DNA from 3 places in the Nonomuraea muscovyensis genome. Region 1 is predicted to be linked to each of the others. Evidence: riboswitches for the same ligand, from Rfam matches in the RefSeq annotation. Region 1 holds a riboswitch; each other region holds the start of a gene.
What was found. A riboswitch is a leader RNA that binds a small molecule or an ion and turns the genes downstream of it on or off. The one in region 1 is predicted to bind thiamine pyrophosphate.
Positions count from the first base shown of each region.

Region 1 (10,317 bases):
TCCGGGGGGACCGTGCGTCGGTTGTGCGTACTTTTCCGTGGGAAAAGCTTGGCAACACCTCTGCAATGGTCAAGGGATGGACGTAGCGTTTACGGCAACCGAGGGGAAGTAGAGGGAAGTGTCTGAGGACGACCGGACGCGGGCCATGCGCTCGCCAGGAGACGGACGCCCGCTGCCTCCCAGGCACGACGGCGGCCCGCTGTCCGGCGGGGCGCCCGCGCACCAGCGCCCCCCGGTGCCGCCTGCCGGGGGCGCCGCGGCGCCGACCGCCAAGCTCCCGGCGACACCGGCGGCCGGTCCCGGAGGCGCCTCCGCCGCCGCGGGCGAGCCGCCCCGGGGGAGTTCGCGCGTGTACGGCAGGCAGCGCTCCGGCAACGGCCCCGTCAGGCCGCTCAGGTCGTCGAAGGGCGAGCCGCCGGCCGCGGCGCCGCCCTCCGGTCCCCGGCCGCCGGCGCAGGGCCGGCCGAAGGGGCCTGGTCGCAGACCGTCCGGCAGGACCATCGCGAAGATCGTCGCGGCTGTCCTGGCGGTGCTGCTCGTGGCGGCCGTCGGCATGTTCCTGTGGATCGACTCGCGGCTGGCCGGCATCGAGGGCGTGCTGGAGGACTACGAGGGCCGCCCCGCCGACACCTCGGGCACCAACTGGCTGCTCGTCGGCTCCGACAGCCGCAAGGGCCTGTCGGCCGCCCAGCGCCGCAAGCTCGCGACCGGCCGCTCGGCCGGGCAGCGCACCGACTCGATGATGCTGCTGCACATCCCCGAGGGCGGCGACAGGCCCACGCTGGTCAGCCTCCCGCGCGACTCGGCGGTCACCGTCTTCGGCAAGGGACGCAACAAGCTCAACGCCGCCTACGCGATCGGCGGGCCGCGGCTGCTGGCCCAGACGGTCGAGACCGTCACCGGCGTGCACGTCGACCACTACATGGAGATCGGGTTCGCGGGCTTCGTGGGCATCGTGGACGCGGTCGGCGGCGTCGAGATCGACGTACGGGCGGCCGTGGACGACCCCAAGGCCGGGCTCAAGCTGAAGAAGGGCCGCCAGGTCCTCGACGGCGGCCAGGCGCTCGGCTACGTGCGCACCCGCAAGGGCGGCGCGCTGCCCGACTTCGAGCGCACCAAGCGCCAGCGCCAGTTCCTCGGCGCCGTGGTGAAGAAGGCCGCCAGCCCCGGCGTGCTGATCAATCCGTTCACCTCGATCCCGCTGGCCATGAGCGCCACCGAGGCGGTCACGGTCGACGACGGCACGGGCGCGTTCGACATGCTGTCGCTGGGCCTGGCGATGGGCGACAGCCCGGTGACCACGGTGGTGCCGTTCGGCGGCAGCGAGATCGCGGGCGGCGGCACGGCCGTCAAGTGGGACCGGGCCAGGGCGACCAGGCTGTTCGACGCGCTCAAGGAGGACAAGCCGGTGCCGAAGGACATCCTCGACGCGAGCTGAGGCGGCTCCACCGGGGCGCGCGGGCGCGCTGGGCCGTTCCCGCAGGGCCCAGCGGGCGGGCCGTGCGCCTGCCCGCGCTCTGCGTCAGCCGCTGCCGCCTCCCACGGCGGCGGCGGTGGCGGCGATCGAGGCCGTCACCACCACCGAGTTGATCGCCGCGATGGTCTGGGCGACGGCGTCGGCCGCCCAGGCGCCCTCGGCGATCTCCTTGATCCGCTTCTTGTCCGCCCCGGGGAACGCCTTCCTGTCGAGCTTGGCGGCGCGCATGAGGGCGATGAGGACGGCGGTGCGCGGGTCGGGGTCGGTGCCCGCGAGCGCGCCCGCCACGCGCTCCCTGACCTGCGCCTCCACGCTGCCGTCGAGCTCCGGCCAGCGGGTGGTGGGGAAGACGCCGAGCACCTTGCCGCGCTGCTCGCTCAGCACCCCGGTGTCGGCGAGCCTGGTCAGCAGGCGGTTGCGGAGCTTGGCGGAGTAGAGCTTCTGCACCCACCAGACGGGCTTGCGCTCCTTGCGCTCCTCAGCCATGCGGGCCAGGGTCGCGTCGAGCTCCGCGTCCGCGAGGGGGGTGGCGTCGCGGACGGACACCTTCTTCGCCGACAGCTCGATCCGCTCGTTGACGGCCAGCTCCGCCAGGATCGCCCCGGCCAGCGCCGGGTCGAGCTGCGTGCCGGAGATGAGCAGCTTGCCGTCGTCCTCGGTGAGGGCGAGGAGCAGGAGTTCCTCGGCGATCGTCACAGTCATGGTTTTGACATTAACGTGCCCTCATGGGTCTTTCGGAGAAGTTGCACGCCGTCGGTCTTCCGCTGCTGAGGGAGCAGCTCGCCCATCCCACTGTCGTGGGCATCGGGCGGGGCGACCTGCCCGAGCCGGTGTTCCGGTCGTGGCTGGAGCAGGACTACCTGTTCCTGCTCGACTACGTGCGGGTGTTCGCGCGGCTGGCCTGGCAGGCGCCCGACGGGCACGTGGGCGACCTGGTGGACCTGGCCCACGCGACGTTCCACGACGAGCTGGACCTGCACCGGTCGATGTCGGCCGAGTTCGGGGCCGACCTGGAGGGGGCGCGCAAGGGCCCGGCCTGCGCGGCGTACACGGCGTTCCTGCTGGAGTCGGCCACGGACTACGGGGAGGGGCTGGCAGCCCTCTATCCCTGCATGTGGGGCTATTCGATGCTGGGCGGGAAGCTGGCGGAGAACCCGCCCGCCGAGCCGCGGTACCGCGCCTGGGTGGACACCTACGCCGACCCGGGCTTCGCGGCGCTGGCCGCGCGGATCGGGGAGATGATCGACGAGGCGGCCCCGGACCCCGCGCGGGCGGAGGCGCTGTTCGTCGAGGGGATGCGGCACGAGCTGGCGTTCTGGGACGTGCCCTGACGGCACGTCGTCGCCGACGGTCCACAGGCTGTGGATTGCCGAGGCCGACCCGTACCCTGGTGACATGCCGGAACTTCCCGAAGTCGAGTCGTTGACCGCCTTCCTGCGGGAGCGGGCGGTGGGCCGCACGGTCCTGGCGGTCGACGTGCTCGCGATCCAGGCACTCAAGACGTTCGACCCGCCGGTGGGCGCGCTCGGCGGGCTGACCGTCACCGGCGTGGCGCGGCACGGCAAGTTCCTCGACCTCGACTGCGACGGGCTGCACCTGGTGATCCACCTGGCGCGGGCCGGGTGGCTGCGCTGGCGCGACGACCTGTCGGGCGCCAAGCCGGTCCGCCCGGGCAAGGGCCCACTCGCCGTGCGCGTGCGGTTCGCGCCCGACGACGCGGGGCTCGCGCCGGGGTTCGAGCTGACCGAGGCGGGCACACAGAAGCGCCTCGCCGTCCACGTCACCAAAGATCCCGACACCGTGCCGGGCATCGCGGCCCTCGGCCCCGACCCGCTCGACGACGCCTTCACCGTCGACGCGCTCAAGCGCATCGTCGGCGGCAACCGCACCCAGATCAAGGGCCTGCTGCGCGACCAGAAGATCATCGCGGGCATCGGCAACGCCTACTCCGACGAGGTGCTCCACGTGGCCCGGATGTCCCCGTTCAAGATCGCCGCCACGCTCACCGACGCGCAGATCGCCGACCTGCACGAGGCCATCGTCACCACCCTGCGCGAGGCGGTCGAGCGGGCCCACGGGCTGGCGGCCAAGGACCTCAAGGCGGAGAAGAAGTCGGGGCTGCGGGTGCACAACCGGGCTGGGCAGCCCTGCGACGTGTGCGGCGACACGATCCGGGAGGTGTCGTTCGCCGACTCCTCGTTGCAGTACTGCCCCACCTGCCAGACGGGCGGCAAACCCCTCGCCGACCGGCGGTTGTCCCGTCTGCTCAAATGAGCGGCACCGAGGCCGACGACGCCTACGACGTCCGGCAGTGGGACACCCGAGAGGGCTGCGAGGTCCGCCAGATCCTCGACCGCGTCGCCGGTCGTGCCGCCCCGGGTGGACTACGCGCTCACGCCGCTCGGCCGTACCCTGCACGAAACGATCAAGGCGCTGGTCACCTGGCCCGAGGAGCACCAGGGGGAGATCGCGGCCGCCCGTGCCGCCTACGACCGCGGGCGCGAGATGATGGACACATGACGGTTCCTGAGATCGAGGCCAACCAGGTCCCCGCCGACGCCTTCCTGCTCGACGTGCGCGAGCGCGAGGAGTGGGTGGCCGGTCACGCTCCCGAGGCGGTGCACATCCCGATGTCGGAGATCCAGGGCCGGGTCGCCGAGGTGCCGGAGGATCGCAAGGTCTACGTCGTCTGCCGGTCCGGCGGCCGGTCGCTGCAGGTGGCGGCCTGGCTGAACCACCTGGGACGCGAGGCGGTCAACGTCGGTGGCGGCATGCAGTCGTGGGAGTTCGTCCGCAGGCCGATGGTCAGCGAGACGGGCCAACCTCCCTTTGTCGCCTGACTAGTGACAAACTCGATCTAGTGTCATAATTCGGGCGATACACACACCCGCGGGAGCTCGGGGCAACCGGGCTGAGAGGGCAGCTACCGCCGCTGCCGACCGCATGAACCTGTCCGGGTAATGCCGGCGTAGGGAGAGTGCGATGGCGCACGTCGCCGACGAGGTTCCGCTGACCCTCGAAGGAGAACCCCCCAAGACCCTCGGGCTGCTCGACCAGGGCGCCCTGTGGGCCAACCTCGGCGTCAGCCTCCTGGGCTTCTCGGGAGCGCTGTTCCTGATCAACCCGCTCGGCGACGCCCCGCTGAGCCTGGCGGCCGCCCTGACGGCCGCGCTCGTCGGCAGCCTGATCGGCACGGCCATGGTGGGCGTGGCGGCCGTGCCCGGCACGCAGACCGGGCAGCCGGCGATGGTCCTGCTGCGCGGCCTGTTCGGGGCGAGGCTGTCGTACATCCCGACCGTGCTCAACATCGTCCAGATGGTCGGCTGGGGCGCCTTCGAGCTCTGGGTGATCGCCATGGGCGCGAGCGCCATCTTCGGCCCCACGGTGCCGTACGCCGTGTGGGTGATCGTGGCCGGGGTACTCACGACCGCGCTGAGCATCTGGCCGCTCGGCGCGGTACGGGTGCTGCGCCGCTACGTGACGATCGCCGTCGTCGTCGCGATGATCTGGTTCGCCGTGGACTTCCTGGGCACGGCGCAACCGGAGACCGGCGGCTCGTGGGCGGCCTTCGCGCCGGCCGTCGACTACGTGATCGCGCTGTCGGTCTCCTGGGTGCCGCTCGCCGCCGACTTCGCCCGGCACTCCAGGTCGAGCACGGCGGCGTTCACCGGTGTGGTCGGCGGCTACACGCTGGCCCAGGTGGCCTGCCTCGGCCTCGGCGTCTACGCGGTGGCCATCGCCGGGTCGGCCGCGGTGAGCGCCGACAGCACGGCGGTGTTCGGGCCGTTCGTCGCGGCGCCGCTCGGCGCGCTGTTCTTCGCCGTCCTCGTGCTGCGGGAGACCGACCAGTCGTTCGCGAACGTCTACTCCACCACCGTGTCGCTGCAGAACCTCATGCCGCGGGTGGACCGGAGGGTCTTCTCCATCGCGGTGGGCGTGCTGACGATCGGCATCGCGCTGCTCGTGAACGTGACGTCCTACGGGGCCTTCCTCAGCGTGATCGGGGCGGTGTTCGTGCCGATGTTCGCGGTGCTGGCCGTCGACTACTTCGTGCTCGGCGGCGCGTTCGGGTGGAACACCGCGGAGGACGCGCCGGCCCGCTGGTCCATGCTGCTGCCCTGGGCCCTGGGCTTCGCCGCGTACTGGCTGACCACCTCGACGCCGACCGTCGGGCAGTGGGACGCCCTGTGGGGGGCGGTGCGCGACGCGATCGGCTTCACCCGGCAGCCGTGGATGAACGGCGCGCTCGGCGCGGCCCTGGTGGCGGCGCTCGTGACGCTGGCGGTGGGCGTGGTCGCCCGCTCCCGCCGACGCTAACGACCAGCCCGGCGCGGTGTTTCAGGGCGGCGCGATGTTCAGAACGGCGCGGTGTTTCAGGGCGGCGCGATGTTCAGAACGGCGCGGCGTTCAGGGCGGCGCGGTGTTCAGGCGAGGGCGCGCGTCTCGACGGTGAGCAGGTGGCGCTTGGCGGCGGTGCCTCCGGCGTAGTCGCCGAGCGCGCCGTCGCCCGGGACGACGCGGTGACAGGGCACCACCACGCACACCGGGTTGGAGCTGAGCGCGTTGCCGACCGCCCGCAGCGCGCGCGGCCGGCCGATGCGCTCGGCGATCGCGTCGAGGGTGGCCGTCGTGCCGTAGGGAACCGCCATCGTCTTCTGCAGCACCGTGCGCGCGAACGGCGTGGCGAGGGCCAGGTCGACCGGTGTGGCGAAGGCGCGCAGCCGGCCGGAGAAGTAGGCGTCGAGCTCCCGGCGCACCGGGTCGAGCCGGCGGGCGTCGGGGCCGATGAACGTGCCGACGTGCCGGGACACCCGCTCGAAGACGACGTGTTCGTCGTCGTAGCTGCACGCCACGAGGCCCTTGCCGGACACCGCGAGCACCATCCTGCCGACGGCGCCGTCGTAGGTGCCGAACGCGATGTCGGGGGGCGACTGTCCGCGGTAGGTGGGCGAGGTGACCCGCAGCAGAGCATCGATGTCGCCGCCCGCCATCCCCTCACCCTCTTCCCGTCGCAAGCCGTGACCGCAGCGTATCGGACGGATCGCACGACGCAGGCACCTCGCCACGGGCACTATGGAGATGTGGGTGACGAGTGGGCCGGCAGTGACGACGAGATCGCCCGTGCGGTGCTCGCCGCCTCGCCCAACGCGCTGATCGCGCTCGACCGCGACCAGACCGTCCTGGTGTGGACGCCGGCGGCCGAACGGCTCTTCGGCTGGACAGCCGAGGAGATGCTGGGCCGCCGGGCGCCGATCGTGCCGGACGAGCTGACGGCCGAGCACAACGCGGTGCTCGAACGCGTGCGCACGGGCGGTCAGGTGAGGCTGCAGACCAGGCGGTTACGCAGCGACGGCGGCGTGATCGACGTCCGGGTCGACACGAGCGCGCTGGTCATCGGCACTTCGGTGGTGGGCTACGTCTGCGAACACCACCCCGCCGAGGCCGACGAGGCGGCCCGCGAGCGCGTGGCGCGCCGGGCGCAGCTCGTGCGCCGGCTGACCGACGTGGTCGCCGACATCAACGCCGAGCTGGAGTTGTCGGCCGTGCTCGACCGGATCGCGGCCAGCCTGACCGAGCTGACGGGCGCCGACGCGGGCGGCTTCGTGCTCATCGAGGGCGAACGCCTGCGCCTGGTGAGCACCCACCGGCTGCCCGAGACGCTCAAGGGCGCGACGGCCGATCTGCGCACCAGCCTCGTCGGCAAGCTGCTGCGCACCGGCCGGACCGTCCTGCTGGAGTCCGGCGGCCTCGGCGAACTGGTCTGGGCCGAGTTGTCCGGACTGCACACCATCGCGCTCGGTCTCGCGGCCGTGGGCGGGCGCCCCTACGGCGCGCTGTACGCGCTGTTCGCCGACGGCCGGCCCGGCCACCTGGAGCTGGAGCTGCTCGAACTGCTCGCCGGGCACGCGGGGATCGCCGTGGGCAACGCGATGGCCTACCAGGAGGCGATCCGCCAGCGGGCCCACGAGCGGGCGCTGTTCGACGCGAGCGCCGACGGCATCGCCGTGCTGGACCGCGAGGGACGGGTGATCCGGTGGAACCCCGCGGCGACCGAGCTCACCGCCCTGCCCGCCGACGCGGTGCTGGACCTGCCGCCGCCGTTCGCGCTGCCGGGGCCGGGCGAGAAGCTGACCTTCCGGCTGCCGAACGGGCGCTGGCTGGACGTGGTGGGCGCCCAGATCGAGGAGACCGGCGAGGTGGTGGTCGACTTCCGCGACGTGACCCAGGCCAAGGAACTGGAGGAGGCCAAGGACCTCTTCCTGGCCACCACCAGCCACGAGCTGCGCACCCCGATCACGATCGTGCGCGGCTTCGCCAGCACACTGGACGCGCGCTGGGACAAGCTGACCGACCCCGAGCGCCGCTCCGCCGTCCACACGATCGCCGAGCGGGCCCGGTCGCTGGGACGGCTCATGGACCATCTGCTGCTCGGCTCCCGCGCCGGCGCGGACGAGCTGAAGGTCCGGGTCGAGGCGTTCGACCTGACCGAACGCATCCACGCGGCGACGCTCGGCCTGCCCGAGCTGTCCGACCGGCACCGGGTCGAGGTGACCGTCCCGGAGGACCTGCCGCCGGTCCGGGGCGACGCGCTGGCCACCGAGATCGTGCTCGGCCAGTTGCTGGAGAACGCGTTCAAGTACAGCCCGGCAGGCGGCCTGATCCGGGTCGAGGCGTGGCCGGAGGACGACACGGTGGTGGTCGTCGTGGACGACGAGGGCGTCGGCATCGCCCCGCCGGACCGGGAACGGATCTTCGAGCGGTTCGTCCAGGTCGACAGCGGCGACCGCAGGAGGTTCGGCGGTGTCGGGCTCGGCCTCTACATCGTGCGGAGCCTGGCCAGGGCCCAGGGCGGCGACGTGAGCGCCCACTCGCGCGACGGCGGCGGCACCCGGATGCGGCTCGTCATCGGCACCGCCTCCATTACTGGATCCGACACACCGATGCGGTAACGAGGTGGTCACGGATGTGCTGACCTACAGTCCAATGTGTACAAGCTGTGATCGAGATGCGGTTTCTGGGATTGAGTAACGGGGCATTTCGGTCGTACCGGGGAGTGTTCCCGCGGGGGGCACTGGTAGACGGGGAGGTGGGTGTGTCAAGCATGGTGCTGCTGCCGTACGCGCCGTCCAGCGTCGCCGTTGCCCGCCAGCGTCTGAGCACTGACCTGCAGGATCTCGGCGTGTTCGACGCCGCGATCGACGACGCCGTACTGGTGGTGAGCGAGCTGCTCAGCAATGCGCTGAGACACGCCCATCCGTTGCCGTCGGGCATGGTCAAGGTGGCGTGGCTGCGCAGCGGCGACCGGATCGAGGTGGCGGTGAGCGACGGGGGAGCCGCCACCGAGCCGCGCGCGGGCCGCCCCACCCTCTCATCGCTGGGGGGCAGGGGGCTCGGCATCGTCGAGTACGTGGCCGAGAGCTGGGGCGTTCGCCATGACGGCGAGATGACGACCGTGTGGGCCATCCTGTCCGCGCCCAACGGCAACGGCTCGATGAACGGGCACGTCGCAGCCCTGAGAGAGGCCGGCTAGCCGACGCGGGCGGCCAGCACGGCGCGCTCGCCGAAGGTCCAGGCCGTGGACACCAGGAGGTACAGTCCGGCGGCCAGCGGCAGCATCGCCGCGGCGACGACCGAGCCCCACGGCAGCAACGGCATGATCTTCCGCAGCGTTTCGGGCTGCTCCTCCGTGAGCGTGGCGCGGATCTTCCGTGACGACAGCCACGCCACCAGTGCGACCAGTGCGATGATCACAGCGAAGACCGAAAATGGCCAACTGATCAGTCCGTAATTGGCTACCACGCCGGCCACCTGCTGACCCAGCGGAACCCCCAGCAACTGCTGGCCGGCGAGCGCGGTCGGATGCGTGGCGACCTGGTACATCAGCCACAGGAACGGCAACTGGGCCAGCCCCGGCAGGATTCCGGCGAACGGCGAGCTGCCCTCCCTGGCGTACAGCGCGGAGACCTCCTTGCTGAGCCGCTGCGGATCGCGCCCGAACCGCTTCTGCAGCCGGCGCAGCTCCGGCGCCAGCCGCTCCTTGACCTTGGCGCTGCGCGCCTGCCGGACGCTCAGCGGGAGCAGCAGCACCCGTACGGCCAGTGTGAACAGCACGATGGCGAGGGCGGCGTGGCCCCCGGACATGCCGACGACGAACGTGACAAGAGAATCGATCATGAGCCCTTCAGACATGAGGAAGTCTTCACACAGAGGAAGACGGACTCAGGGCTCGTCGAAGACGAAGCCCCGCTAACGGGAAGCGGGGCAGGGGGAAGGCGCTCGGGGGCGTGGCCGGCCGGCCGCGCCGGGATCGCGCTGCCGCTGGAACGCCGTGCGCCGGGCGTAGACCAGCGGGAAGCCGGACGGCTCGGCGGTGCCGAGCGGCAGCAGCCTGGCGGCCCAGCTGACCAGCAGCAGGACCGCCACCATCGTGACGCCCATCAGCCAGGGGTCGAGCAGGAACGCGGTCACGGGCTCAGCGGGACGTCTTGCCGACCAGGGTCACCGCGATGAAGACCAGCAGGGCGACCACCCCGATGATCAGCGCGACCTTCAGCAGACCCATGATCATGGGCAGCACGAAGTTGAACAGCACGAAGAGCGCCAGGAGCGCGCCCAGCACGAGCATGACGACTCGACTCATGAGCCCACCGTACGTCCTGTGGGCATGATCCGCGAGGCTTACGAACCGATGACGTGGGTGTCGTCCCGGGTGTCGGCACAGGGTGGCCCGGCCGTACCGTGAAGAGGTGAACACGCGCATCCTCGTGGTCGAGGACGATCCCACCGTGGCCGAGGTGGTGGCGCGCTACCTGGAGCGCGACGGGCACGAGGTGGAGTGC
Region 1 covers NZ_JACHJB010000001.1:2,911,945-2,922,261, forward strand. The annotation lists gene FHU36_RS13825 (LCP family protein) at 119-1,438, shown strand; gene FHU36_RS13830 (GOLPH3/VPS74 family protein) at 1,523-2,179, opposite strand; gene FHU36_RS13835 (TenA family protein) at 2,203-2,808, shown strand; gene FHU36_RS13840 (Fpg/Nei family DNA glycosylase) at 2,873-3,751, shown strand; gene FHU36_RS44355 (winged helix-turn-helix transcriptional regulator) at 3,845-3,997, shown strand; gene FHU36_RS13850 (rhodanese-like domain-containing protein) at 3,994-4,317, shown strand; TPP riboswitch at 4,357-4,469, shown strand; gene FHU36_RS13855 (purine-cytosine permease family protein) at 4,460-5,794, shown strand; gene FHU36_RS13860 (methylated-DNA--[protein]-cysteine S-methyltransferase) at 5,902-6,492, opposite strand; gene FHU36_RS13865 (sensor histidine kinase) at 6,559-8,427, shown strand; gene FHU36_RS13870 (ATP-binding protein) at 8,580-9,008, shown strand; gene FHU36_RS13875 (YidC/Oxa1 family membrane protein insertase) at 9,005-9,652, opposite strand; gene FHU36_RS13880 (DUF6412 domain-containing protein) at 9,725-9,946, opposite strand; gene FHU36_RS13885 (hypothetical protein) at 9,951-10,118, opposite strand; gene FHU36_RS46310 (response regulator transcription factor) at 10,225-10,317, shown strand, end outside.

Region 2 (10,317 bases), 2.3 Mb from region 1:
AGGTGCTGGCGTTCGTCCGCGCGCTCGGCGCGATCGCCGGCGCGCGGGGCCAGTCGGTCGCCCAGCTCGCGCTGGCGTGGGCGCTGCGCGACCCGCGGGTCACCTCGGTGCTCGTCGGCGCGTCCGGCCCGGCCCAGCTGGAGGCGAACGTGGCGGCCGTGGACCGCCTCGACTTCACCGCCGACGAGCTGGCCGCCATCGACGCGGCGGCCAAGGAGGCCGGCATCACGGCCTGACCCCGCACGCGGGACGCCGAGTGCCGGTCGCCGAAGGGCTCACGCCCCCCGGCGGCCGGCATTCGGCCGACGCGCCTCGGCGGGCGCCGCCCCGGCGGCGGGCACTCGCCGCTACGTCCTCTTGAAGCTCCCGCGGACGTGCACCGGCACGCCCGTGCCGAGCATGCCGGGCAGCGCCTCCGCCACGTTCATCGGCAGCCGGACGCACCCGTGGGAGGCCGGGTACAGCGGCACCGACAGCGCCCCGTGGAAGGCGATCCCACCGTTGAAGAAGATCGGGTTGTACAGCTGCCCGAGGTACGACTTGTGCCAGCCCGACCTGCGCCACGTCGTCCTGTAGTCGCCCGTGGGCGTGCGGGCCGAGCCGCAGAAGCGCTGCTGCTTGCCCTGCCAGACGCTGGTCTCGCAGTACGGCACGCCGCTGCCGGAGGAGATGTGGCTGATCAGCTTCGGCCGCCCGGCCACGTACAGGACCATGATCTGCGTGCTCAGGTTCACCTCGGCGCGGGTGGCCTTGCCGTTGCGGACCAGCACCTTGGGGGTCCTGGGATTCTCCAGTGCCCGCCACGTGGCCGTGGCGACCGTGCTGGTCGGCCTGATCCCGTTCACCTTCTGGAAGGCCCACACGGCCATGAGCGTCGTCCCGCCGTACCGGCCGTCGGCCTTGCCCGGCCGGTAGCCCAGTTCGGTCAGGCGCCGCTGCAGCGCCTCGACCGCCCCGCCCTTGGCACCGAGCTTCAGCCGCTTCGGCGCTCCCAGCGGGGCCGACCAGGCCGCCGCGGCGCTCTGACCGGCCGCGACGCCCAGGGTGCCGCCGGTGGCGGGCCGGACAGCGGTGGCGAGCGGCGCGGCCTGCGCGGCCCCCGCTCCGGCTCCGGCCGCGAAGCCCGTCCCGACGCCTGCTCCGGCGAGCACGACGGCGCCCGCGGTCGCCAGCGCGGCCAGACGTGGTGCGCCCACCCGAATCACCTCTCACCTCAACGATCAAGTCAAAGGACCCTATACCAACACCTTGCGCGGTAAAGCCGCGTTCAATCGCTTTAGAGTGTGCGCATGTCCGAGAAGTTCTCCCGCGCGGGCGGGGTTCCGCTGCCCTCCAACGCCGTCGTGGTCCAGTCCGCCCTGCGCGAGCTGGGGGCGGCCGGCGAGATCATCGTCCTGGCCGAGAAGGCCCCCACCGCCGCCACGGCCGCGGCCCAGCTCGGCTGCGAGGTCGGGGCGATCGCCAACAGCCTCGTCTTCGACGCCGACGGCTCGCCGCTGCTCGTGCTCACGAGCGGCGCGCACCGCGTGGACGTCGAACTGGTCGCCCGTACGGCGGGCGTCGGCACGGTACGGCGGGCCACCCCCGAGTTCGTCCGGCAGGCGACGGGCCAGCCGATCGGCGGGGTCGCCCCCGTCGGGCACCCGGTCCGGGTCAGGACGCTGGTCGACAACTGGCTGAGCAAGCACGAGGTCGTCTGGGCCGCGGGCGGACACCCGCACACGGTGTTCCCCACCACCTTCGACGAGCTCGTGCGGATCACCGGGGGCACTCCCGTGGACGTCGAGTAGTGTGCGCCGGGTGATCGAGTTTCGCGGCGGCGGGCCCGCCGAGTTCGGCGAGCGGCTGGACACGGTGATGGACATCTACACCGCCGCCATGCGCCCACCGCCGGAACAGATCACCGGTCGAACCACCATCATGCTTAATCACGCTACTTATCCCCGTTTTCAGTGCTTTTTCGCCGAACTGCAGGAGATTTCTGACATAGCGGGCGAGTCGCGTCCGGTGCCGCGCGTCGTGGGGTTCGCGTACGGGTTCCACGGCGCGCGCGGGCAGTGGTGGCACGACGTGGTGTCCCGGGCTCTGGAGGACCAGGCCGGGTGCGAGGTGGCGGACGCCTGGATGGGCGACGCGTTCGAGCTGGCCGAGGTCCACGTGCACCCCGGCTACCAGGGCAAGGGCATCGGCCGGGCGATGATCACCACACTCTGCGCCGGCCGGCCCGAGCGCTCCGCGGTGCTGTCCACGCACGACCGGCCGACCGCCGCCCGCCACCTCTACGCCGCCATGGGCTTCACGGACCTGCTGAGCCGGTACGTCTTCCCGGGCGGTTACGAGGAGTACGCGATCGTCGGCCGCCCGCTGCCGCTGACGTGACCCCGGCGAGCACCCAGGACGTCATGGTAAAGCCTTGACCTGCGAGTTTGGCGTCCGTGGCGTACGGGCATGACTGAACACGCAAGGTAACGGGCGCTTTACCCCGCGTCTACCCACCCCAGCCCGCCACCCGCCGGGTCCCCCTGCGGGCGGGTGGCGGGACCCCTCCACGAGAGGGAGCAGGCCTTCGCCGCCGCCGAGCGGCGGCCGGTCAGACGGTCACGGCCGGCGCGTGCGACAGCCGCTGGAAGACCTCGCGCGAGGCGCTCGACCGGTTGAAGGTGATGAAGTGGATGCCGGGCGCCCCCTCGTCGAGCAGCCGCTGGCACAGCTCGGCCCCGTGGTCGATGCCCAGCGCGCGCACCGCGGCCGGGTCGTCGGCCACGGCCTCGAAGCGGGCAGCCACGCCGGGCGGGAACGGGGCGCCTGACAACTGCTCCGACCGCGCGATCGTGCTCATCTGCGTGACCGGCATGATGCACGGGATGATCGGCGTGTCACAGCCCTCGGCCGCCACCCGGTCGCGCAGCCGGAGATAGTCCTCCGCCTGGAAGAACATCTGCGTGATCGCGAAGTCGGCCCCGGCCCGGCACTTGCGCACGAAGTATTCGGTGTCGGACTCGATGGACGGCGAGCGCGGGTGCTTGTAGGGGAACGCGGCCACGCCCACGCAGAAGTCGCCCGCCTGGCGGATCAGCCGCACCAGCTCCTCGGCGTAGAGGACGCCCTCGGGGTGCCTGACCCACTCGCCGGCCGGGTCGCCGGGCGGGTCGCCGCGCACGGCCAGGATGTTGCGCACCCCCGCGTCGGCGAAGCGGCCCACCAGGTGGCGCAGCTCGCGGACGGAGTGGTCGACCGCCGTGAAGTGGGCCACCGGCGTCAGCGTGGTGCCATGGGCCAGCCGCTCCACGATGTCGACCGTGCGGTCACGGGTGGAGCCGCCGGCGCCGTAGGTCACCGAGACGAACGTGGGACGAAGGGCCTCCAGCTCCCTGATCGCCCGCCACAGCTGGCGCTCTCCCTCGTCGGTCTTCGGGGGGAAGAACTCGAAGGAGAACGAACGGCCACCGGCGGCGAGGAGCTCACGGACGGTGGGGACGCGATCGGGCAGGACAGAGGGTCGACCAAGGGCCATGAGATCAGGGTACCGTGACCGGCCGCGCACCAGCGGTCCCAGGGGAACCTGGAGATCCTGCACCAGTCGTGCGACCACTAGTCTCATGCACATGAGCACTGAGGCCGCGAGCATGGACACCCTCCGCGACCAGGTTGACCGTTCCCTGCGGGCGTTCGTCGACCGCCAGCTGCCCGCCATGGGGTCCGAGGAGCTGGAGCCGCTGCGCCTCGCCGCCAGCGAGCTGCTGGCGGGCGGCAAGCGGCTCCGTCCGGCGTTCTGCTACTGGGGCTGGCGCGGCGCGGGCGGCGCCGAGCTGCCGGAGATCTTCACCGCGGCGGCGTCGCTGGAGCTGCTGCAGGCCAGCGCGCTGGTGCACGACGACGTGATGGACAGGAGCGACCTGCGCCGGGGCATGCCGTCCGCGCACCGGCGCTTCGAGAAGATCCACGCCGAGGCCGGCTGGCAGGGGGCGCCGGAGCAGTTCGGCGTGGGCGCGGCGATCCTGCTGGGCAACCTGCTGCTGATCTGGTCGGGCGAGATGTGGCGCACCAGCGGCCTGCCGCCCGCGTCGCTGGCCGCCGCCCAGCCGGTGCACGACCACATGCGCACCGAGCTGATGTGCGGCCAGTACCTCGACCTGCTGGAGCAGGCACACGGGGAGAACACGTTCGAGTCGGCCCTGCGCGTCGCCCTGTACAAGAGCGGCAAGTACTCCGTGGAGCAGCCGCTGCGGCTCGGCCTGGTGCTGGCCGCCGGTGAGCGGCTGCCGTGGATGGACGAGCTGTGCACCACGTTCGGCACGCGGGTCGGCATCGCCTTCCAGCTTCGCGACGACATCCTCGGCGTGTTCGGCGACCCGGCGCGCACCGGCAAGCCGGCCGGCGACGACCTGCGCGAGGGCAAGCGGACGATGCTCGTGGCCCGCGCCCTGGCCGCCGCCTCGCCGCAGCAGGCCGCGGCCGTGCGCCGCCTGCTGGGCGACCCGGGCCTCGACGACGAGGGCGTGGCCGTGCTGCGCGGCGTCATCGAGGACACGGGCGCGCTGCGCGAGTGCGAGGAGCTGATCACCGACTACCTCGGCGAGGCGCTGGCCTGCCTCGACAAGGCCCCGCTCACGCCGGAGGCGCGTGCGGCGCTGGCCGAGCTCGCCGTGGCCGCCACCTCGCGCAAGACCTGACGCGACCCGGCTCGCTCAGCCGCCGGTCGGCTCAGCGGGCCAGGCGCTTGGCGAACTCGGCCGCCGCGGCGCCCGGGTCGTCGGCCTCGGTGATCGCCCGCACCACGACGACCCGCGTGACCCCGTGGGACATGACCTCGTCCAGGTTGGCCAGGTCGATGCCGCCGATGCCGAACCACGGCCGGTCGGTGCCGAGCGATGCCGCGTGCCGCAGCAGCGCGGGCCCCGGCGCGGACCGGCCGGGCTTGGTGGGCGTGGGCCAGATCGGGCCGCAGCAGAAGTAGTCGACGCCCTCCTCCACCGCGGCGGCGGACGCCTCGGCGGTGGAGTGGGTGGACCTGCCGATGAGGACGTCGTCGCCGAGTATCTCTCGCGCGACCCTCACGGGCAGGTCGTCCTGCCCCAGGTGGAGCACGTCGGGCCGGGCGGCGTGGGCCACGTCCGCCCGGTCGTTGACCGCCAGCAGCCTGCCGTGCCGGTCGCACGCGTCGCGGAACACCTCCAGCAGCGCGAGCTCCTCGCGCGCCTCCAGCCCCTTCTCGCGGAGCTGGACGATGTCCACGCCGGCCGCCAGCACGGCGTCGAGGAACTCGGCCAGGTCGCCGCGTTCGCGACGGCCGTCGGTGCAGAGGTAGAGCCGGGCGTCAGAAAGCGAGGGCCTGGGCACGCCGCTTGACCTCGGTATGACGACCGGCCTTGATCGCCTGGACGGGCGACCCCGGCAGCGAGTCGTCGGGGGTGAAGAGCCAGCGCAGCGCCTCGACGTCGTCGTATCCGGCGTCCTGCAGCACGGTCAGCGTGCCCGGCAGGCCCTTCATCACGTCCTTCTCGTCGATGAAGACCGCGGGCACCTGCGGCCCACCGCCGCCGCGGCGGACGCCGAGCAGCTTGTGGTCCTTGAGGAGTTGCTTGGCCCTGCCCAGGGACAGCCCCAGGCGCTCGGCCACTTCGGGAAGAGTGAGCCACTCGTCGACGAGCTGGTCGGTCTCCCGGTCGATCTGTGCAACAGAAAGCGTCACGGAACCACAACTACCACATGCCACGCTGGCTCAAACAACACAATCTCGTAGCGAAATATCGGGATCTACCAGGCGGTTCGCGTCGAGCCGCCGTCCGGCCTCCATGAGGCGGCGCCCCTGGACCAGGTCGCGCGGCCGGTCGACGGTCAGCACGGCGGCGAGCGTGTCGTCGCCGGTCAGCCAGACGGCCGACCACTTGCCAGCGGGCTCGCCCCGGTACAGCAGCCGGTCGGCGGCCTCGCGGTGACCGGCGTACTGGAGCATGTGGCCGAACTGCTCCGACCAGAAGTACGGCACCGGGTCGTAGACGGCCTCCTCGCCGAGCAGGGAGGCGGCGGCCACCTCGGGCGCGCCGAGCGCGGTGTCCCAGTGCTCGACCCGCAGCCGGGCCTGGTAGCGGCGCGACCACCAGGCGGCGCAGTCGCCGACGGCGACCACCCCCGGCAGCGAGGCACGCAGGTGCTCGTCGGTGACGACGCCGTTGTGCAGGTCGATGTCGGCCCCGGCCAGCCACTCGACGGCCGGGCGGACGCCGATGCCGGTGACGACCACGTGCGCCGGCACGAACTCCCCGCCGACCAGCTCGACGCCGCCCTCCTCGACCGAGGAGACCATCGTCTCCAGCCGCAGGTCGATGCCGTCGTACCAGCTCAGGGTGCGGGCGCCGACCTCGGCGCCGACGGCGTGCGCGAGCGGCGCGGGGCCGGCCTCGATCACGGTCACCTCGCAGCCGACCCGGCGGGCGGCGGTGGCCACCTCGGCGCCGATCCAGCCGGCGCCGATGACCACCACGCGGGCGCCGGGCACGAGCCTCGCGCGCAGCTCCAGCGCGTCGTCGAGGGTGCGCAGGACGTGCTGCGGACCGTCGCCCGGCACCGTGATGGGCTCGGCGCCGGTGGCGATGACCAGGCCGTCGTAGGCCAGCTCGCCCTCGGTGGTCTCCACGACGCCCGGCCGCAGCGCCTTCGCGCCGACGCCCGGCCGGAAGTCCACCCGCAGCGCGGCCGCGTCGAAGTCGACGAAGCTGGAGTCACTGGCGCCCAGCAGGACGGCCTTGGACAGCGGGGGGCGGTCGTAGGGGCGGTGGCGCTCCTCGCCCACGAGGGTGATCGCGCCGTCGAACCCGCCCGCCCGCAGCGCCTCGATGCTCCGCACACCCGCCAGGCCCGATCCGACCACCACGACATGGTTCACGGTCAAGACCATAACGGGCCGGTGCCGGCGTGTCGCAGCGAGGGCTTAGGGTGGAGGCGTACGACGCGCGGGAGTCCGGCCGCACCGGGCTGAGAGGAAGGCTGCACGGGCCTTCGACCGCAAGACACCTGATCCGGATCATGCCGGCGAAGGGAGCGCGCATGGAAGTGATCGTGGGCGGCGGGATCGTCGGGCTGACGATCGCCTGGCGGCTGTCCCGGGCGGGACGCGCGGTGACCGTGGTGGACCCTGCTCCCGGCACGGGCGCCTCGCACGCGGCGGCGGGCATGCTGGCGCCGGTCAGCGAGGTCACCTACACCGAGGAGCCGCTGCTGCGGCTCGGCGTCGCCTCGCTGGGCAGGTGGCCGTCCTTCGTCGCCGAGCTGACCGCCGACGCCGGTCTGGACGCCGCTTCGCACGCCGGCGGCGGTCCGGGCGTCCCGGCGGCCGGGCGGGCCGGGCTCGGTGTGGACCTGCGGCACGACGGCACGCTGGACGTGGCGTTCGGGGCCGACGACCTGGCGGCGCTGGACGAGCTGGCGGAGTTCATGGCCAAGCTGGGGCTCGCGGTGGAGCGGCTGACCGGCCGCGAGTGCCGCCGTCTGGAGCCCATGCTGGCGCCGTCGGTGCGCGGCGGGCTGCTCGCGGCCGAAGACGCGTGGGTGGACCCGCGCCGGGTCACGGCGGCGTTGCTGGCCGCCCTGGAGCGGCGCGGCGTCCCGCTGGTGCGCGCCCGGGTGACGGGACTGCTGCGCGAGGGCGGCGCGGTCCGCGGGGTGCTGCTGGACCGCGCTCCGGACGAGCTGCGGGCGGACGGCGTGGTGCTGGCGGCCGGCGCGTGGAGCGCCGAGCTGGCCGACGTCCCGGTGCGGCCGGTCAAGGGGCAGATCATGCGGCTGCGCTCCCCCGAGCCGCTCCTGAGCCGGTGCGTGCGCGGCACGGTGCACGGCGCGTACGTCTACCTGGTGCCGCGCGGCGACGGCGAGCTCGTGGTGGGGGCGACGCAGGAGGAGCTGGGGTTCGACACGCGGGTGACGGCCGGCGGCCTGTACGAGCTGCTGCGCGACGCCCGCGAGCTGGTGCCCGGGGTGACGGAGCTGGAGGTCGCCGACGTGGTGGCCGGGCTGCGTCCCGGCACGCCGGACAACATCCCGTACATCGGCCCGAGCGGCACCCCGGGGCTCACCCTGGCCACCGGGCACCACCGGGGCGGCGTCCTGCTGGCCCCGCTCACGGCGGCCATCCTGCTGGGCGAGGAGCCCGAGCTGGCGGCCCTGTGCTCCCCGTCGCGGACCACGGCCCGGCCCGCCGGGTGACCCTGTGCCCCCCGGGCCGGGGCCCGGGGCTCCACCCTCAAGGAGTTGGGATGAAAGTGACGATCAACGGCGACGCCCGCGAGGTGCCCGACGGCACGACCGTGGCGCAGGCCGTACGGATCCTGACCGGCGCCACCAGCGGGGTGGCGGTGGCCCTGAACGACGAGGTGGTGACGCGCGGCACCTGGGACTCCACGCGGCTGCGCGACAGCGACCGCGTCGAGGTGCTGACGGCGGTGCAAGGTGGATGACCTGATCATCGCGGGCGAGAAGTTCTCCTCGCGGCTCATCATGGGCACGGGCGGCGCCCCCTCGCTGGAGGTGCTGGACCAGGCGCTGGTCGCCTCCGGCACCGAGCTGACCACGGTCGCGATGCGACGGCTCGACCCGGCGGCGCGCGGGTCGGTGCTGGACGTGCTGCGGCGGCGCGACATCAAGGTGCTGCCCAACACGGCGGGCTGCTTCACCGCGGGCGAGGCCGTGCTGACCGCCCGGCTGGCCCGCGAGGCGCTCGGCACCGACTGGGTCAAGCTGGAGGTGATCGCCGACGAGCGGACGCTGTTGCCCGACCCCATCGAGACGTTCGACGCGGCGGAGCGGCTGGTCGCCGACGGGTTCGTCGTGCTGCCGTACATCGGCGACGACCCGGCCCTCGCGCGCCGCCTGGAGCAGGCGGGCTGCGCGGCGGTCATGCCGCTCGGCGCACCGATCGGCTCCGGGCTCGGCATCCGCAACCCGCACAGCATCGAGCTGATCGTCGAGGCGGCCTCCGTGCCGGTGGTCCTGGACGCGGGCATCGGCACGGCCAGCGACGCCGCGCTCGCGATGGAGCTGGGCTGCGACGCGGTGCTCCTCGCCACGGCGGTCACCCGGGCGCAGCGGCCCGACCTCATGGCGACGGCCATGCGCGGCGCCGTGCAGGCGGGGCGGCTCGCCCGCCTGGCCGGGCGCATCCCCCGCCGCCGCCACGCGGAGGCGTCCTCACCGATGACCCCTTGACGCGCTCCCCGGGATGAATCCCGGGGATTCTCGCCCGTGCCGCGTGGGCTCACGCGGCACCTGGAAGGCTTCCTCGTTCACCGGGCCGCGCCACCGCACGCGGTGGTCCTACCTGCCCTCCGGAGGCGTTTAGCCTCTCCGCCCGTCCGTCGGCGAGAATGTTGATCGCTGCGTTGACGTCCCGGTCGTGGACCGTCCCGCAGACACAAGCCCATTCCCGGACACCGAGCGGCATCGCCTCAGCGATCGCGCCGCACTCCGAGCAGAGCTTGGAGGACGGGAAGAACCGGCCGATCCTCGCGAAGTCCCGCCCATACAGCTTCGCCTTGTACTCCAGCATGGCCACAAAAGACGACCAGCCCGCATCGTGGACGCTCTTGGCCAGCTTCGTGCGCGCGAGCCCGTTGACCGCCAGGTCCTCCACGAACACCGCTTGGTTGTCGCGGATGATCTGTGTGGAGGCCTGGTGGTGGAACTCACGGCGCGCGTCGGCGACCTTCGCGTGCTGGCGAGCGACCTGGAGCCGCGCCTTGGCCCGGTTCTTCGATCCCTTCTCCTTACGCGACAGCCTCTTCTGAAGTTTGCGGAGCTTCTTCTCCGCGTGGCGCAGGAAGCGGGGCGAGCCGATCTTCCGCCCGTCGGCCAGAACCGCGAAATGCCCCAGCCCCAGATCGATCCCCGTCTCGGCCTCGGCCTCGGGCAACTCCTGCTCGGCGATCTCGACCACGAACGAGGCGAAATACCTGCCTGCCGCGTCCTTGATCACGGTCACGCTGGACGGCTCGGACGGCAACGCCCGCGACCAGCGCACCGCAACATCGCCGATCTTCGGCAGGGACAGCTTCTCCCCCACCTTGAACCGGGCGTTCCTGGTGAACCGGATCGCCTGCCGCAGGTCCTTGCGCGACCGGAACCGGGGCGGGGCGGCCTTGGGACCCTTGCGCCTGCCGCTGATGCCGGCGAAGAAGTTGCGATACGCCATGCAGGCGTCCGCGAGGGCCTGCTGGAGCACCACTGCCGACACCTCGCCCAGCCACGCCCGCTCCGGGTGCTGCTTGGCGTGGGTGATGACACGCTTGGACAACTCTCCGTCACTGATGAACGGCAGTCCCTCGG
Region 2 covers NZ_JACHJB010000001.1:599,452-609,768, forward strand. The annotation lists gene FHU36_RS02855 (aldo/keto reductase) at 1-236, shown strand, start outside; gene FHU36_RS02860 (L,D-transpeptidase family protein) at 348-1,196, opposite strand; gene FHU36_RS02865 (YbaK/EbsC family protein) at 1,290-1,790, shown strand; gene FHU36_RS02870 (GNAT family N-acetyltransferase) at 1,801-2,379, shown strand; gene metF (methylenetetrahydrofolate reductase [NAD(P)H]) at 2,591-3,514, opposite strand; gene FHU36_RS02880 (polyprenyl synthetase family protein) at 3,606-4,673, shown strand; gene thiE (thiamine phosphate synthase) at 4,705-5,340, opposite strand; gene FHU36_RS02890 (Rv2175c family DNA-binding protein) at 5,318-5,692, opposite strand; gene FHU36_RS02895 (NAD(P)/FAD-dependent oxidoreductase) at 5,723-6,886, opposite strand; TPP riboswitch at 6,944-7,058, shown strand; gene FHU36_RS02900 (FAD-dependent oxidoreductase) at 7,048-8,202, shown strand; gene thiS (sulfur carrier protein ThiS) at 8,253-8,453, shown strand; gene FHU36_RS02910 (thiazole synthase) at 8,446-9,201, shown strand; gene FHU36_RS02915 (RNA-guided endonuclease InsQ/TnpB family protein) at 9,251-10,317, opposite strand, start outside.
Region 2: linked by a shared signal. The riboswitch ahead of FHU36_RS02900 (FAD-dependent oxidoreductase) and the one ahead of FHU36_RS13855 (purine-cytosine permease family protein) in region 1 are both predicted to bind thiamine pyrophosphate.

Region 3 (10,317 bases), 170 kb from region 1:
GGCCGACTGCCGCCAGGTCCTTCTCCACCTGGGCCGGATCCCTGAACTCGATGATCTTGAGGGTGATCGTGCCGTCGGTGTTCTTGGTGACCGCGTAGGCCGGAGTCTCCGATCCGCTCAGGAACGGCACCGTAAGGGCCGCGACCGCCGCGAGCCCGGCCACCGCCGCCCCGGTGATCAGCCGCCGCCGCCTGCCCCGCCGGTGCCGGTCGTTGTTGCGAGCCACGATCTCGTCCTTGAGCTCCATCAGCACGTGCTCCTTGTAGTTCACTGAATTCCTTCCAGGACGAAGGGGGCCATCTCTGGCACGGTTCTGAGCGCGCGGCGGGCGCGGTGCAGTCTGGCTCTGGCGGCCCCGTGCCGGATGCCCAGAGCGGTGGCCGCCTCGCTGATCGTGAGCTGGTCGATCACGACCAGTTCGATCATGGCGCGATCACCGTCCGGCAGTCCGGCCATGGCCTGGAAGGCCCGTCTGGCCAGGCTCTCCGCGTCGATCCGCTCTTCGAGTTCGGTGACGTCGTCGGAGTCGAGCGGTCTTCGTCCGCCCACCCGCTCGGCCAGTCTCGTCTCCTTGAACGCCCGCCGCCGCTCGGCCGAGAGGGCGTTGCGAGCCACGCCGTACAACCAGGCGATCTCGCTACCGCGGCCTGGCCGGTAGGTGTGGGCGGAGTCGAGCACCGCTGCGAAGACCTCCGCCACCAGGTCGGCGACCGTGTTCGGATCGGCGACCCTCCGGGCGAGGAACGACGTGATCGCGTCGACATGGCGTCGGTAGAAAGCTTCGAAAGCTTCCGGGTCTGTAGCGATGTCGGCCTGTTTGCGACGCACCAGCCGTACCCCCTTCGTCGTTTACACCCCTTCTTGGTCAGCAACGGGAAAAGTGTTATGAGAGTGAATGAACTGCCCGGCTTCTGGTGCCCTGGGTTCGATGGAGCCGGGGCGGCCAGGTCCCCTACCTGGCCAAGCGCCGTAGCGCGCGGGCACGACACCTCTTCAAGGTCACAGAGTTCCGCGGCGCTTCACCGGGCGTTCGCCTCAGGTGTCGGCGAGGGGCAGGTAGACCGTGCCGCCCTGGTCGCGGAACTGTGCCGACATCTCGGACATGCCGGCCGTGAGCGCCTCGGAGTCGGACAGGCCGTGCTCGTCGGCGTAGCGGCGGACGTCGTGGCTGATCTTCATGGAGCAGAACTTGGGCCCGCACATGGAGCAGAAGTGGGCGGTCTTGGCGGGGGCCGCGGGCAGCGTCTCGTCGTGGAAGGAACGGGCGGTGTCGGGGTCGAGCGACAGGTCGAACTGGTCCTCCCAGCGGAACTCGAACCGGGCGTCCGACAGCGCGTCGTCCCATGCCTGTGCCAGGTGGTGCCCCTTGGCCAGGTCGGCGGCGTGCGCGGCGATCTTGTACGTGATGACGCCCGTCTTGACGTCGTCCCGGTCGGGCAGGCCCAGGTGCTCCTTGGGGGTGACGTAGCAGAGCATGGCCGTGCCGTACCAGCCGATCATGGCGGCGCCGATGCCGGAGGTGATGTGGTCGTAGCCGGGCGCGATGTCGGTCACCAGCGGGCCGAGCGTGTAGAAGGGGGCGTCGTCGCACAGATCGCGCTGCAGGTCGACGTTCTCCTTGATCTTGTGCATCGGCACGTGGCCGGGCCCCTCGACCATCGTCTGGACGGCGTGCTCGCGGGCGATCGCGGTCAGCTCGCCCAGCGTGCGCAGCTCGGCGAACTGCGCCTCGTCGTTGGCGTCGGCGATCGAGCCGGGCCGCAGGCCGTCGCCCAGGGAGAACGCCACGTCGTAGGCGGCGAAGATCTCGCACATGTCGGCGAAGTGCTCGTACAGGAAGCTCTCGCGGTGGTGCGCCAGGCACCAGGCGGCCATGATCGAGCCGCCCCGGGACACGATGCCCGTCTTGCGGCGGGCGGTCAGCGGGACGTACGCCAGCCGCACCCCGGCGTGCACGGTCATGTAGTCGACGCCCTGCTCGCACTGCTCGATCAGCGTGTCGCGGTACACCTCCCACGACAGGTCGGCGGCCACCCCGCCGACCTTCTCCAGCGCCTGGTAGAGCGGCACCGTGCCGACCGGGACGGGCGAGTTGCGGATGATCCACTCGCGGGTGGTGTGGATGTCGCGGCCGGTGGACAGGTCCATGATCGTGTCGGCGCCCCACCGGGTGGCCCAGGTCATCTTCTCGACCTCCTCCTCGACGGACGAGGTGACGGCCGAGTTGCCGATGTTGGCGTTGATCTTCACGAGGAAGTTGCGGCCGATGATCATCGGCTCGCTCTCCGGGTGGTTGACGTTCGCGGGGATGATCGCCCGGCCGGCGACCACCTCGTCGCGGACGAACTCCGGTGTCACGCCCTCCCGGACCGCGACGAACTCCATCTCCCGGGTGACCTCTCCCCGGCGGGCGTAGGCGAGCTGCGTCACGGGCGCCCCCGCGGCCCGCAGCGGACGCCGGGCCGCGCCCCGCCAGGCGTGCTCGTCGCGGGCGGCGGCGCTCGGCCGGCCGTCGTCGACCGGCTGCACCGGCCGCCCGTCGTAGCCCGTCACGTCGCCCCGCGCCAGGATCCACTCCTCGCGCCGGGCCGGCAGGCCCCGGGTGACGTCGGTGGTGGCAGCCGGGTCGGTGTACGGCCCGGACGTGTCGTACAGGCGGATCCGCTCCCCGTTGGACAGCAGCACCTCGCGCGCGGGCACCCGCAGGTCACTGGTGTAGATCTTGGAAAAGCGCGCGCCACTCATGCGGCAACTCCCTTCGCCGGCATTACCCGGAGCAGGTTCTGGCGGTCGGCGGCTGATGGATAGCCGTCCTCTCAGCCCGGTCACACCGGGCTCCCGCGTTGGACCCGATCAACGTAACCCGGCCTCCGGAGGGACGCAACAGCACCGCCGACGGTCAGGCCGCCTCCCTGCGGACGGCCCGCGCGACGCCGCCGGCCGCCGGCAGCACGATCCAGCACAGCACGGAGACGGCCAGCCGGGCGGCCTCGCCGCCGGTCATGGCGCCCGCCATGAGGGGGGCGGACGTGCTGCCCAGGTCGAGCCAGCCGGCCAGGGTCTCGCCGAAGGAGCCGAGGCGGGCCACGGCGCTCCACAGGATCGAGGCCGACAGGCACACCACGATCGCGGCCGGCGCGTTCAGCAGCAGCATGCCGAGGGCCAGCCCCATGGCGACCACGAGCACGTTCCCGGCGGTCCAGCCGAGGAGGGCGGCGGGCGAGACCGACCAGTCGGCCGGGACGTCACGGACCCCGGCGGTGAGCGCGGTCACCGGCACCGCGACCAGCATCGCGAACACCGCCGCCACGACGGCCGTGACCAGCGGCGGCAGGCACTTGGCCGCCAGCACCCGCACGCGCCGGGGTTCGAGGGCGAACGTGGTCAGCACGGTGCGGTGGCTCCACTCGCCGGTCACCGACAGGATGCCGAGCACGGGCAGCAGGGTGCCGAACCCGATCCCGGCCGTGCCGACCAGCTTCTCCAGGCTCGGCCCGGCGACGGCGCCCCGGGCGGCGACGGCGGCGACGGTCAGCGCGACCAGGATCGCCGCCAGCGTCATGCCGCTGCGGGTGTCGAACAGCTTGCGGGTCTCGACCGCCACCAGCCGGCCGAACGGGACGCCCCCGGTGACGGCGCTCATGCCGCGCTCCCGTCAGCGCTCAGAGCGGCGTCGAGGCCGGCGCTCCGGTCCGCGCCCGTGGTGAGGTCGAGGAAGACCTGTTCGAGGGTGCGGCCGTCGCGGCGCAGCTCGGCGACGGTGCCCCGGGCCAGGACGCGGCCCCGCGCGATCAGCACCACCTGGTCGGCGACCTGCTCCACCTCGTGCAGCAGGTGCGAGCTGAGCAGCACCGCGCACCCCGAGGCGGCCAGCTCGCGCAGCAGGCCGCGCAGCCACCGGATGCCCTGCGGGTCGAGCCCGTTGGCCGGCTCGTCCAGGATGACCGCTCTCGGCTCGCCGAGCAGCGCGTGGGCGATGCCGAGCCGCTGCCGCATGCCGAGCGAGTAGCCGCCGAACCGCCGCCCGCCCTCCGCGGCGGTCAGCCCGACGAGACGCAGCACCTCGTCCACCCGCGACCTCGGCAGGCCGAGCGTCATCGCGCCGAGGGTCAGGATCTCCCGCCCGGTGCGGCCGGGATGCTGGGCTCCGGCGTCCAGCAGCGTCCCCACCTGGAACGCCGGCCGGTCCAGCTCCCCGTAAGGCCTCCCCAGCACGGTGGCCGAACCGGACGTGGCCCGGGACAGCCCGACCAGGACGCGCAGGGCCGTCGACTTGCCGGCGCCGTTCGGCCCGAGGAACCCGGTGACGCCGCCCGGCTCGACGGTGAACGACACGTCGTCCAGCGCCCGGACGTCCTTGTACACCTTGCTGACATGCTTGAACTCGATCACGGGTGCAAGTCCACCGGATGCGCGCCGGCCCGTCATCGGACCAGGGTCCCGCCCGGACGGCCCGGCGTAGACCTGCGGCCATCCGGGTGTCGACCCAGGTCGCTAGGGCGGTGACCCGCAGGTTTCCTAGGCTGGGCGTCGTGCACGACCGTACGGAGGACGAGGCGCGCCCGGAGCGGTGGGCCGGCCTGGCGCGCTACCTGTCGGCCGTGGTGCCGATGCTGTTCCACGGCGGCATCATGGCCTGGGTCGCGTTCCGGGAGCCCGGCCGGCTGACGGCCCTCCTGGTGGACGTGGGGCTCGGCGTGGCGGGGCTGGCCCTGCTGGCGGGGTGGCGGCGGTGGCCGCTGCCGGTCGCGCTGGCGACTGCGCTGCTGACCGCGTTCTCCAGCACGGCCGTGGGCCCGGCCTACGCCGCCTACGTCTCGCTGGGCTCGCTGCGGGGGTGGCGCCCGCTCGTTCCGGCAGCGGCCGTGTCCTTCGCGTGCCTGGCCGTCAGCGCCACCTCGCGGGGCATCGACCAGGTGGCCGTGGTCTCGCTGACCGGCGGCAGCACGATCCTCGCGGCGCTGACCGCGCTCGGGCTGTACCTGCGCGGGCGCCGCGACCTGGCGGCGTCCCGGCGCGAGGCGGCGTTGGCCGCGCGGCGCGCCGAGCGGCAGCGGATCGAGCAGGCCAGGCTGGCGGAGCGGGTGAAGATCGCGCAGGAGATGCACGACGTGCTGGCCCACCGGATCTCCCTGCTGTCGATGCTCGCGGGCGGCCTCGCGTACCGGACCGACCTCGGCGCGCAGGAGACGCGTGAGCTCGCGCTGGCGATCCAGGAGAACGCGCACCAGTCGCTGAACGAGCTCCGGGCAGTCCTCGGGACGCTGCGGCGTGACGACGGCCCACCCGAGGACGGCCCGGGCGGCGCGGACGGCGCGGGTGACGTGGGCGGCGCGGGCGCGGGTGGGCCGGAGGCGCCGCAGCCGACCCTGGCCCAGCTCGGCGCCCTGTTCGACGAGGTGCGGGCCGCCGGCCAGCGGGTCGAGGTGGCCGACAGCATCGAGGGCCGCGAGCTGCTGCCGCCGCAGACCGGCCGGCACGCGTACCGGATCGTGCAGGAGGCGCTGACCAACGCGCGCAAGCACGCGCCGGGCAGCCGGGTCACGGCCGAGCTGGGCGGGCGGCCGGGCGGCGGCCTGCGCATCCGGGTGAGCAACCCGGTGCCGCCCGGCGGGCCGTCCCCGGGCCCCGGCGGGCGGCTGGGGCTGGTCGGTGTGGCCGAGCGGACCCGGATGGCCGGCGGCAGCCTCAGCCATGCTGTGCAGAACGGGTGCTTTGTCCTCGATGTCCGGCTGCCGTGGGAAGGTGTGCGACGTGATCCGACTCCTGGTCGTGGATGACGACCCGATGGTGCGCACCGGACTGCGCCTCATCCTCGGCGGCGAGCCCGACCTGGAGATCGCCGGTGAGGCCGGTGACGGCCGCGAGGCCATGGCCGCGATCCGGGAGCTGCGGCCGGACGTCGTGCTGCTGGACATCCGCATGCCCGTCCAGGACGGGCTGGTCACCACCGAGCTGCTGGCCGGACGGCCCGACCGGCCCAGGATCCTCGTCCTCACCACCTTCGACGCCGACGACATGGTGCTGCGCGCCCTGCGGCTGGGCGCGGACGGCTTCCTGCTGAAGGACACGCCGCCGCCCAGGATGGTGGAGGCGGTGCGCGCGGTGGCCGCGGGCGAGCCGGTGCTGTCGCCGAGAGTCGCCCGGCAGGTGATCGCCGCGGCCACGGACGGGCACGGCCGGCGGCGCCCGGAGGCGGAGCGCGAGCTGGCCCGGCTCACCGAACGGGAGCGCCAGGTTGCGATCGAGGTCGCCCGGGGCAGCTCGAACGCCGAGGTCGCCGCCCGCCTTCACATGAGCGTGGCGACCGTCAAGGCCAACATCACCCGCATCTTCGCCAAGCTGGAGACCGACAACCGCGTGCACGTCGCCATGAAGGTGCGCGACGCCGGCCTCCTCTGAGCACGCCCCCGTGAACACGCGCCGGAACGGTGCTGGACAGACCTTCCGGCCATCTGTCACCATTTCCCACATGATCGTGAGAAAGGACAACGCCACCCTCGTCTGGTGAGCGTTCTCGTGCAGCGGGAAGCTGCCGCAATCCACGAAGAATGGCTGGGCCAGGCGTTGTCGACGCGGCCCGCCGACCGTCCGGCCGCAGAGGCGGCCATCACCGGCCTGTACGACCTGATCGGGCTGGCCCCACCGCGCTTCCACTGGGTCTCCTCACCGGCCGTGGCCGTCGCCACGCTCCCGCCGGGGGTGCGCCCGCGCCCGTCGGAGGCCGTGGAGAGGCTGCCGGACTGGCCGCTGCCACCCAGGTTCCGGGCCGCCGTGAACGCGCTGTGCCGCGAGATCGACTCGCGGCTCACCCCGGCGCAACGGTCCGTCGACCAGGTGATCCGCCAGCGCGTGCGCCTCTCGCTCACGCGATCGGCCGCCAACGTGCTCCTCATGCAGCTCACAGCCGCGCACGGCGCGCCGGCCCAGCTCGGGAGCTCCTGGTACGGGACGCAGTGCGTCTCCTGGGTCGCCCACTACGACGCCCTGCGCCGGATCGGCGGCGTGGAGCTCCCGCCCGGCCCGGCCGGGCGGCTCGGCCTGTGGGCGGCGGCCGCCCGCTCGTGCGGCTGGTGGTGGCCCCGCGAGGGCGTGTGCGTCGTGTCCGAGCGGCCCACCGCCGTGCACACGGAACCGTGGGGCGACGCCGGCGAGGTCCGGCCGCACCACGCCGACGGCCCCGCCGTCCGGTACGCCGACGGCTGGGAGGTGCACGCCTGGCACGGCACCCCGGTGCCCCCCTGGGTGATCAACGATCCCGGCGCCGGCCGGATCAGCCGCGAACCGGACGCCGAGGTCAGGCGGTGCGCCATCGAACGCGTCGGCTGGGGGCACTTCGTCGACCGGGCCGCGCTGCGGCTGGTCGCCGACGCTCCGGACCCCGGCAACCCCGGCGCGCGGCTCCGGCTGTACGACCTGCGCGCGGACACGAGAGTGCTCTTCGTGGTCAACGGGTCGGTCGAACGCGACGGAACCCGCCGCCGCCACGGGCTCACCGTGCCCGGCTTCCTCACCGACCCCGTCGAGGCCGCCGCCTGGACGTACGGCCTGACCGCCGAGCAGTACTCCCTTCTCGCCCGACGAACCTGAGGTGACCACCATGAACCTGACCACCGTCCCTTCCCCGCCCACTACGCCCACCACGCCCACCATGCCCACCACGCTCGACCACCTGGAGCGGTCGATGCGCGTCCCCGTCGTCGACGGGCTCCAGGCCCAGGGCGACCTCCTCGTCATCCCGCTGTCCGTCGTCGCGCCCGCCGTCGGCGTCTGGGCGGGCGCCGGCTGGACGGACGTGCCCCCCGAGGGCGTCGAGCTGCTCCGGTCCGGCGCCGGCGGCAACCCGCACACGCTCCTCGCCGAGCCAGGCACCTGCCGGTGGACCACCACCGTGCGGGACCCCGACGTGCTGGCGATCGGCGTCTTCGAGGCCACGGCAGTCGCCTACCTGCTGCATCCCGAGCACGGGGCCGTGGGCTGCGCGCCGGGCACGTACGTGGTCAGGCGGCAGCGCGAACGTGACGGCCACCGGGCCCGCCTGGTCGCCGACTGAGCCGGCTCACTCCACGGTGAGCAGGCCGCGCTGGTAGGCCACGGCGACCGCCGCGGCCCGGTCGTTGACGCCGAGCTTGGCGTAGATGTGCAGCAGATGGGTCTTGACCGTCGCCTCGCTGATGAACAGCCGGGCCGCCGCCTCGCGGTTGGTGGTGCCCTGGGCCACCAGGCGCAGGATCTCCAGCTCGCGGCCGCTCAGCGGGTCGGCGGGCCGGCGTACCTGGCCCATCAGCCGGGTGGCGACGGACGGCGACAGGACGGCCTCGCCGCGGGCCGCCGCCTCGACGCCGCGCGCGAGCTCCTCACGCGCGGCGTCCTTCAGCAGGTAGCCGGTGGCCCCGGCCTCGATGGCGGGCAGCACGTCGCTGTCGGTGTCGTAGGTGGTGAGGACCAGCACGCGGGCCCGGACACCGAGCCGCGCCAGCTCCCTGATGGCCGTCACGCCGTCCATGCGGGGCATCCGCAGGTCCATGAGCACGACGTCGGGGTCGAGGGCGCGGGCGAGGTCGACGGCCTGCGCGCCGTCACCCGCCTCGCCGAGCACCTCGAAGCGCGGGTCACCGGTGAACATGCCGCGGATGCCGTCGCGGACGATGGGATGGTCGTCGACGATCAGCAGCCGGATGGGGGTGTCAGACAAGGGCGCTCTCCTTCGGCGGCCACACGATGGTCCCAGGCGCCGCGGTGTCCGGCACAGTGGTGTCAGGCGCAGTGGCGTCAGGTGCAGGGATCTGCGGTGCCGCGACTTCAGGCATCCGCGCGTTCCCCCGGCACCGCCGGGACGGCCGCGGAGATCGCGGTGCCGCCGCCCGGCTCGCTCTCGATCTCCAGGGTGCCCGCCAGGCGGGTGACCCGCTGGCGCATCGAGGTCAGGCCGTACCCGCCGCCGTCGCGGGCGCGCACCGGGTCGAACCCGGCCCCGTCGTCGCGCACGTCCAGGCTGACCAGGTCCTCCATGTACGACAGCGTGACGGCGACCCGGCTCGCCCCGGCGTGCTTGGCCACGTTGGCCAGCGCCTCCTGGGCCGTGCGCAGCAGCGTCCCCTCCACCTCCGGATGCAGCGGGCGGACCGGACCCGTCGCGGTGACGTCGGAACGTACGCCGTGCAGCTCGGACCACTCGGCGGCGACCCGCGCCAGCGCGTCCGGCAGGGGGGCCGACTGCAGGGGCCCCGGCTCCATGGCGTGCACGGACCGGCGCGCCTCGGCCAGGCTGTCGCGGGCCAGGCGCGTGGCCGTGTCGAGGTGCCGCCGACGGACGGCCGGGTCCTCGCCGGTCTCCTCGGCGTGGGTGGCGGCCTGGAGCTGGGCGATGATGCCGGCCAGCCCCTGGGCGAGCGTGTCGTGGATCTCACGGGCCATCCGCTGGCGCTCGTCGAGCATCCCGGCCTCGCGCGCCTGCACCAGCAGCTGGGTCTGCAGGCCCGCGTTCTCCCGCAGCGTCTCCTCCAGCCGCGCCACCATGCGCTTGCGCTCGGCGCTCCGCTCGGTGGTGACGTCGCCCACGAAGCTGAACAGGCAGACCAGCGCGACGACCACGGCGACGAAGAACAGGTAGGTGAGGATGCCTCCGAGGGTGGGCTCGGGCAGCCGGCCGGTGTAGCCCGGGATGCAGACCGCGGCGGTCGCGGTCACCCCGGCGAGCCGCCATCTGCCGGGCAGGTACCACCACGAGTGCAGGTAACCGGTGAAGGCGAAGAACGAGGCGAACCAGATCCCCCGCGTGTTGAGCACCGCGATCAGGACCACCAGGCCCGCCACGTAGACGACGCGGCGGACCCCGGACGCCCTGCCCATCACCCAGATCCAGGCGGCGGTGAGCGCGGCCAGGCCGAGCGTGGTGAGGCGGTGCGGCCACGCGGTGTCGCCGGTCAGCCAGCTCAGCGCCGTGGACACCACCAGCAGCAGGTACGGCACGGCCGCGAGCAGGCGCTCAAGGCGCCGCTCCCACCGGTCGAGCCGCGTGTCCGCCGCCGTCCTCGTCACGTCCTACTCCCAACGGAAGAATCTGGCCGCCGCCAGGCTGATGACCAGCGCGTACGCGGCCAGCACGGCCATCAGCACGGGGCTGGGGAAGCCGCCCGCCCAGACCTCCTGGAGCGCCTGCCGGAAGGCGCCCAGAGGAGTGTATTCCCCCACGTTCTTCAACACAGCGGGCATCAGATGCGTCGGCTGGATGAGCCCGGCGAGGTAGGCCATGGGGAAGTAGAGCAGCACGCCGATCCCGTTGGCGGCCCGGCCGTTCGGCGCGAGGGCCGCGAT
Region 3 covers NZ_JACHJB010000001.1:3,084,031-3,094,347, forward strand. The annotation lists gene FHU36_RS14645 (hypothetical protein) at 1-271, opposite strand, end outside; gene FHU36_RS14650 (RNA polymerase sigma factor) at 268-828, opposite strand; gene thiC (phosphomethylpyrimidine synthase ThiC) at 1,036-2,745, opposite strand; TPP riboswitch at 2,737-2,852, opposite strand; gene FHU36_RS14660 (ABC transporter permease) at 2,900-3,643, opposite strand; gene FHU36_RS14665 (ABC transporter ATP-binding protein) at 3,640-4,392, opposite strand; gene FHU36_RS45595 (sensor histidine kinase) at 4,533-5,780, shown strand; gene FHU36_RS14675 (response regulator) at 5,755-6,402, shown strand; gene FHU36_RS14680 (DUF6745 domain-containing protein) at 6,508-7,590, shown strand; gene FHU36_RS14685 (DUF8820 family protein) at 7,601-8,053, shown strand; gene FHU36_RS14690 (response regulator) at 8,060-8,695, opposite strand; gene FHU36_RS14695 (sensor histidine kinase) at 8,803-10,041, opposite strand; gene FHU36_RS14700 (ABC transporter permease) at 10,045-10,317, opposite strand, start outside.
Region 3: linked by a shared signal. The riboswitch ahead of thiC (phosphomethylpyrimidine synthase ThiC) and the one ahead of FHU36_RS13855 (purine-cytosine permease family protein) in region 1 are both predicted to bind thiamine pyrophosphate.